2 regions of the Actinospica acidiphila genome follow, and region 1 is predicted to be linked to the other one. Evidence: riboswitches for the same ligand, from Rfam matches in the RefSeq annotation. Region 1 holds a riboswitch; the other holds the start of a gene.

The links. Region 1 has a riboswitch for S-adenosylmethionine ahead of thrC (threonine synthase). Riboswitches for the same ligand answer to the same signal wherever they lie in the genome.
Region 2: another riboswitch for S-adenosylmethionine. It lies ahead of HXP48_RS24635 (aminotransferase class V-fold PLP-dependent enzyme); the one in region 1 lies ahead of thrC (threonine synthase).

Annotation. Positions count from the first base shown of each region.
Region 1 is NZ_JABZEM010000002.1:4,111,311-4,114,708, forward strand. Features, by position in the region: gene HXP48_RS18445 (alpha,alpha-trehalose-phosphate synthase (UDP-forming)) at 1-249, opposite strand, end outside; gene HXP48_RS18450 (glucosyl-3-phosphoglycerate synthase) at 322-1,290, opposite strand; SAM riboswitch class I at 1,430-1,577, shown strand; gene thrC (threonine synthase) at 1,595-2,884, shown strand; gene HXP48_RS18460 (ubiquitin-like small modifier protein 1) at 2,918-3,193, shown strand.
Region 2 is NZ_JABZEM010000002.1:5,505,443-5,508,840, reverse strand. Features, by position in the region: gene HXP48_RS24645 (rhomboid family intramembrane serine protease) at 1-508, shown strand, start outside; gene HXP48_RS24640 (Lrp/AsnC family transcriptional regulator) at 505-786, shown strand; gene HXP48_RS24635 (aminotransferase class V-fold PLP-dependent enzyme) at 814-2,214, opposite strand; SAM riboswitch class IV at 2,386-2,502, opposite strand; gene trpD (anthranilate phosphoribosyltransferase) at 2,575-3,398, opposite strand, start outside.

The sequences.
Region 1 (3,398 bases):
GTCCGCCGGGACGTCCAGCATCCGCACGCCGTCCTCCCCGACGCCGCGCCGCACGGCCTCGCGGTCGCCGTCGGACAGTGCCGAGCACACCCACAGGGCGCCCGACTCGGGGCCGATGGCCGAGAGGCCGGAGACCAGTCCCCCGCCGCCCCGCCTGCTCCTCAGCGAACCGTCGTCCGCCACCGCGTACGACACCGGCCCCCGATTGGAGGCGACCAGCACCTGAGCTGCACCGAAGCTTGAAGCCATACGCCTCAACCTAGCCCGGCCCCCCGGGCCTCAAACGTGCCGGTGCGTCACACCGGTCGGTGACGGACGGGGTCAGGCCACCTTGCGGGACTGGTACTCCGCGACGTCCCGCATCGGCGGCCGCTCCTCGGTGTCCACCGAGTACGTGCGGGGCTCGAAGGCGTCCCCGGCGCGCTCGAACTGGGTCAGCGACGGTCGGAGCAGATGCGCGCGGGCCAGCCGCAGCTGCGCGGTGCGGTAGATCGCGGCGGCCATCCGGCCGAGCGCCTGCCCGTCCTGGTGCCGGTGCTTGCGCACGCCCACGTCCACCTGGGCCAGCGCGTCCAGGCCCACCAGGTGCAGGGCGTCGACCAGCATGCCCAGCTCGACGCCGTAGCCGACGGGGAACGGGAGCTGTTCGAGCAGGCCGCGGCGGGCCGCGTACTCGCCGCCCAGCGGCTGGACGAAACCGGCGAGCTGCGGCCAGTGCATGTTGAGCAGCGGGCGGGCCATCAGCTCGGTGACGCGGCCGCCCTGCCCGGCGCCCGCGCCGGTGATGCTCCCGTCGGCCGTCGTCATCGGCCGGTCGTACATGGCCTTGACCAGCTGGAGGCCGGGGTCGGTGAGCAGCGGGCCGACGATGCCGGTGACGAAGTCCGACGAGAACTCCCGCAGGTCCGCGTCGACGAAGCACACGATGTCACCGCGCGTGACCAGCAGCGACCGCCACAGCACCTCGCCCTTGCCGGGCACGGCAGGCAGGCGGGGCAGGATGGCGTCCCGGTGGACGACGGTCGCGCCGGCCGCCGCGGCCACCTCGGAGGTGCGGTCGGTGGAACCGGAGTCGATCACCACGACCTCGTCGACCAGGGGCACCTGGAGCACCAGGTCGTGCCGGATGACGGAGACGATGTCGCCGACCGTGGCCTCCTCGTTCAGCGCGGGCAGCACCACGCTCACCGTCTGTCCCGAGGAGCGTTTCGCCGCCAGGATCCGGTGCAGCGGACGGTCGGAAACCGACCAGGAGCGCTCGATCAGCCAGCGCTCGACTTCTTCCAGCACGGCGGACTCCTCACTGGCCGGGGGCGGTCCATCTCGGTGTGCGGACGGCTCTCTCCGCCGTCCGGGCCTTCGGTTACAGTCTTGAACAGCGCCGACGGACCCCGCATCCCGGGGGGTGTCGGGGCGGACAACTGAACACCGCTCATCCAGAGGGGCAGAGGGACACGGCCCGATGAAGCCCCGGCAACCCTCCAGTCGGTACTTGTCACGCGGACGTGGCGAGGCTCCCGGCTAGGGAAGGTGCCAAATCCGTCTCACGGCGAAGTGCGTCGTGAGGAAGATGAGGAGAAAGGGCCTCGCCTCCATGGCTGTGCAGACTTTTGCAAGCACCACCGACTCCGCGAACACCGTCGACCTCGGCCCCGCCGCCGCGCTGTCCTGCCGCGAGTGCGGCCACCGCGTGCCCCTCGGTCCGGTCTTCGCCTGCGAGGAGTGTTTCGGCCCGCTGGAGATCGCCTACGACTTCTCCGGGTACGACACCGAAGAGCTCCGCAAGCGCATCGAGGCGGGTCCCGCGAACATCTGGCGCTACGCGCCGCTGCTGCCCGTCCCCGCGGACGTGGCGACCAAGCCCAACCTGAACCCCGGCTGGACCAAGCTCGTCCAGGCCGACAACCTCGCCCGCGAACTGGGCGTCACCGGCGGCCTCTACGTCAAGGACGACTCCGGCAACCCCACGCACTCCTTCAAGGACCGGGTCGTCGCCCAGGCCCTGGAGGCCGCGCGCGCCTTCGGCTTCACCACCCTGTCCTGCTCCTCCACCGGCAACCTGGCCGGCGCGGTCGGCGCCGCCGCCGCCCGGGCCGGCTTCCGCTCCTGCGTGTTCATCCCGCACGACCTGGAACAGGGCAAGATCGTCATGGCCGCCGTCTACGGCGGCGAGCTCGTCGGCATCGAGGGCAACTACGACGACGTGAACCGTTTCTGCTCCGAGCTGATCGGCGACCCGACCGGCGAGGGCTGGGGCTTCGTCAACGTCAACCTGCGGCCGTACTACGCCGAGGGCTCCAAGACCCTCGCGTACGAGGTCTGCGAGCAGCTGGGCTGGCGGCTCCCGGACCAGATCGTGGTCCCGATCGCGTCCGGCTCGCAGCTGACGAAGATCGACAAGGGTCTGCAGGAGCTGATCAAGCTCGGGCTCGTCGAGGACAAGCCGTACAAGATCTTCGGCGCCCAGGCGGCGGGCTGCTCGCCGGTCTCCACCGCGTACAAGGCCGGGCACGACGTGGTCCGCCCGCAGAAGCCGGACACCATCGCCAAGTCCCTGGCCATCGGCAACCCGGCGGACGGGCCGTACGTGCTCGACATCGCCCGGCGCACCGGCGGCGCGGTGGAGGACGTCACGGACGCGCAGGTGGTCGAGGCGATCAAGCTGCTGGCGCGGACCGAGGGCATCTTCGCGGAGACCGCGGGCGGGGTCACGGTCGGCGTGACGAAGAAGCTGATCGAGGACGGGGTGCTGGATCCGTCCCTCACCACGGTGGTGCTGAACACCGGGGACGGGCTCAAGACGCTGGACGCGGTGGCGGGGACGGGGCTCACGGCGACGATTCGTCCCAGTCTTGAGTCGTTCCGTGAGGCCGGGCTCGTCTGAGCCGCTTCGCCATTTCCTGACCGGAGGTTCAAAGTGAGCGTTACCGTTCGTATCCCTACCATTCTGCGCACCTACACCGGGGGCAAGGCCGAGGTCGCCGCCGAGGGGGCCACCCTCGGGGAGGTCATCCAGGACCTCGAGAAGAACCACACCGGCATCGCCGCGCGGGTCCTGGACGACCAGGGCAAGCTGCGCCGGTTCGTGAACGTGTACGTCAACGACGACGACGTGCGCTTCGAGCAGGGGCTGGAGACGGCCACCCCGGAGGGTGCCGGCGTCTCGATCATTCCGGCGGTCGCCGGAGGCTGATCATTACCTTCGGTAATGACCGTTACCGAGCGTTCAGGACTTTGCCCCCTCCGTGAGAGATCCGGAGGGGGCAATTCCATGAGGTTGAGCGCGGTAGAGTTGGGGAACGCGCTCCCGATCCATTGATCGAGAACCCTGAATTCCTGCCGCGGACCCGACTGGATGTAGCCAAAGTGCGGGCTCCTTTCGCGGCTTTTGTCTCCTT
Region 2 (3,398 bases), 1.4 Mb from region 1:
CACCCCCGCCACGGCGCTCTTCGTGCACGGCAGCTGGGTGCACCTGCTGGGCAACATGCTGTTCCTCCACGTGTTCGGGCCGCTGACCGAGGCACGGATGGGCCGGGTGCGGTTCGCCCTCTGCTACGCCGGCTGCGGCTACCTCGCCCTGCTGGGGTACGCGGCCGCCAACGCCGGCTCCGAGCGCTCCCTGGTCGGGGCCTCGGGGGCGATCTCGGCGCTGCTCGGGGCGTTCCTCTTCCTGTTCCCCCGCGGGCGGGTCACCAGTCTCCTGCCGTTCGCCTTCTTCGTGCCGGTACGGCTGCCCGCGTGGGCGGTGCTGCCGTTCTGGGCGGCGCTGCAGTGGGCGGCGGCCGGGCGGACGCCGGAGGGCGGCCCCGGGGTGGCCCATCTGGCGCACCTGGTGGGCTTCGCGCTGGGCTTCGGCTGCGCGTGGGTGTGGCGCGGCGGGGCGACTACAGTGAAGTCCGCCCCTGCTCCGGCCCCCGAGGGAGAGAACCAGCCGTGATCACCGCGATCGTCCTCATCAAGACCAGCGTGGACCGGATCCCCGAGATCGCGGAACAGATCGCCGCGCTGGACAGCGTCAGCGAGGTCTTCTCCGTCACCGGCACGTACGACCTGATCGCCATGGTGCGGGTGCGGGAGCACGAGGACCTCGCCGAGGTCATCCCCGGCAGCATCAGCAAGATCCCGGGGGTGGAGGGCACGGACACGCACGTGGCGTTCCGGACGTACTCCCAGCACGACCTCGAGGCCGCCTTCGCCATCGGGCTGGACAGCTGACCCCCCGGGGCTCCCCGGCTCCGCTCCTCAGGCGCCGGAGGGGCCGTCCGTGGCCGACGGGTCCGGCACGCACCGCCCCTCCACCGTGCGGTACGTCCACCGTGCCCCGTCCCGCACGAGTTCCCGCACCGCCCGCACGAACCGTGCGACGTGCTCCTCCGGCGTGCCGGCCCCGAAGCTGACCCGGATCGCGTTCAGCGCCCCCGCCTCCGGCGCCCCGCACTCCCCCGCACCGCCCGTGTCGCCGCCGAGCAGCCTCCGCACCAGCGGGTGCGCGCAGAACAGGCCGTCGCGTACGCCGATGCCGTACTCCGCGGACAGCGCCGCCGCGAAGTGGGAGCTGTTCCAGCCGTCGACCACGAAGGACAGCACCCCGACCCGGGGCGCGTCGTCGCCGAACAGGGACAGGAAACGCACCTCGGGCACGTCCGCCAGCCCTTCCCGCACCGCGCGCACCAGCGCGTCCTCCCGTGCGGCCAGCGCCTCGAACCCCGCCTCGGTGAGCGCCTTGCAGGCGGAGGCGATGGCGTAGGCGCCGATGACGTTGGGCGAGCCGGCCTCGTGGCGGGCGGCGGTCTCGTGCCATTCCACGTCCACTCCCCCGTCCGCGCGCCGGGTGACCGTGCGGCTGGCGCCGCCGCCGGCGAGGTACGGCCCGGCCTCGCGCAGCCAGTCGGCGCGGCCGGCCAGGACCCCGGATCCGAAGGGCGCGTACAGCTTGTGCCCGGAGAAGGCGACCCAGTCCACGTCCAGCTCGCGCACGGACACCGCGCGGTGCGGGGCGAGCTGGGCGGCGTCCAGCACGATCCTGGCGCCGTGCGCGTGGGCGGCGGCGGCGAGTTCGCGGACCGGCCACAGCTCGCCGGTGACGTTGGAGGCGCCGGTGACACAGACCAGGGCCGGCCCGTGGGGGTCACGGTCGGCGAGGGCGCGCTCCAGGGACGCGACGGCCCGCGCGGGGCTGTCGGGGGCGTCGAGGACGGTCACCCGGCCCGCCCGCTGCCAGGGCAGCAGCGCCGCGTGGTGCTCGGTCTCGAAGACGAAGACCTCGCAGCCGTCGGGCAGGACGGCGGCGAGCAGGTTGAGGGAGTCGGTGGTGGAGCGGGTGAACACCAGCTGGTCGTCGGCGCGGCAGTCGAGGAACCCGGCGACGGTACGGCGGGCGTTCTCGAAGAGGTCGGTGGAGAGCTGGGAGAGGTAGCCGGCGCCGCGGTGGACGCTGCCGTAGTAGGGGGCGTAGGCGGCCACGTCGTCCCAGACGCGCTGGAGGGCGGGGGCGCTGGCGGCGTAGTCGAGAGCGGCGTAGGTGACCTCGCCGCCGGTGACGAGGGGCACGGCGACGTCCCGGCCGAGGACGGGCAGCGGGGTGGGGACGGACGGCTCGGCGGCGGCAGCGGGTACGGCGGTGGCGGTGGCGGCAGCAGGCATGACGGAACTCCCGGAGGGCAGGGCGGATCCTCGCGCGAGCGGACGGCGTGACGCGTCGCTCCAGCGCGGAGAGGAAAGTGACGAGGGTGTGCGGAGGCGGGGCTCGACGCCCTAACGCATTCGCTTGCTCACGGAAGACTCCTCGACGACCAGGACCCCTGGTGTGCGAGGGGTCCGCGCTTGCCGTGAGCCCTGCTGCTCACGGCCTGGTCTTCACCCGGGGCACCCCGCCACGGACGGAGGGTTGCCGGACAGCCGGCCGGGGCCTGATGGCTGTCACTCATGACCTGAGAGGGAACGTACGCGAGGCGACGGCCGTCCCGCAACCCGTATCCGGATCGCGGGACGGCCGTGCGGGGCCTACGCGTTGCTGACGGCGACCCAGCGTTCGAGGACGCGCCGCGCGGCGCCGGAGTCGACGGACTCGGCGGCCTTCTCCATCCCGGCGCGGATCTGCTCCGTGAGCGTGCCGCTGCCGGGCTCCAGGGCCACCAGGGCCGCCGCCGAGTTCAGCAGCACCGCGTCCCGCACGGGGCCGCGCTCGCCGTCCAGCAGCCGGCGGGCCACTTCGGCGTTGTAGGAGGCGTCGGCGCCGCGCAGCGCCTCCACCGGGACCAGGTCGATGCCGACGTCGCGCGGGTCGAAGGTCTCCTCGGTCACCGCGCCGTCGCGGACCACCCACACCTTGGAGGTGCCGGTGGTGGTCAGCTCGTCGAGGCCGTCGTCGCCGCGGAACACCAGGGTGGAGTTGCCGCGACCGGCGAACACCCCGGCCATGATGGGCGCCATCCGGGCGTCGGCGACGCCGACGGCCTGCGCCTTGACCTTCGCCGGGTTGGCGAGCGGGCCGAGGAAGTTGAACACGGTGCGGACGCCGAGCTGGCCGCGCGCGGCGGCCACATGACGCAGCGCCGGGTGGAACCTCACCGCGAAGCAGAAGGTGATGCCGGCCTCCTCGGCGACCTCGGCGACCCGGCGCGGGGTCAGTTCGAGGTTGACGCCCAGCTTCTCCAGCACGTCGGAGGCGCCGGAGGCGGAGGACGCGGCGCGGTTGCCGTGCTTGACGACCTTCGCGCCGGTGCCGGCGACGACGATCGAGGACATGGTGGAGATGTTCACCGTCTTGGCGCCGTCGCCGCCGGTGCCGACGATGTCGACGGTCGCGCCGGGCACCTCGATGACGT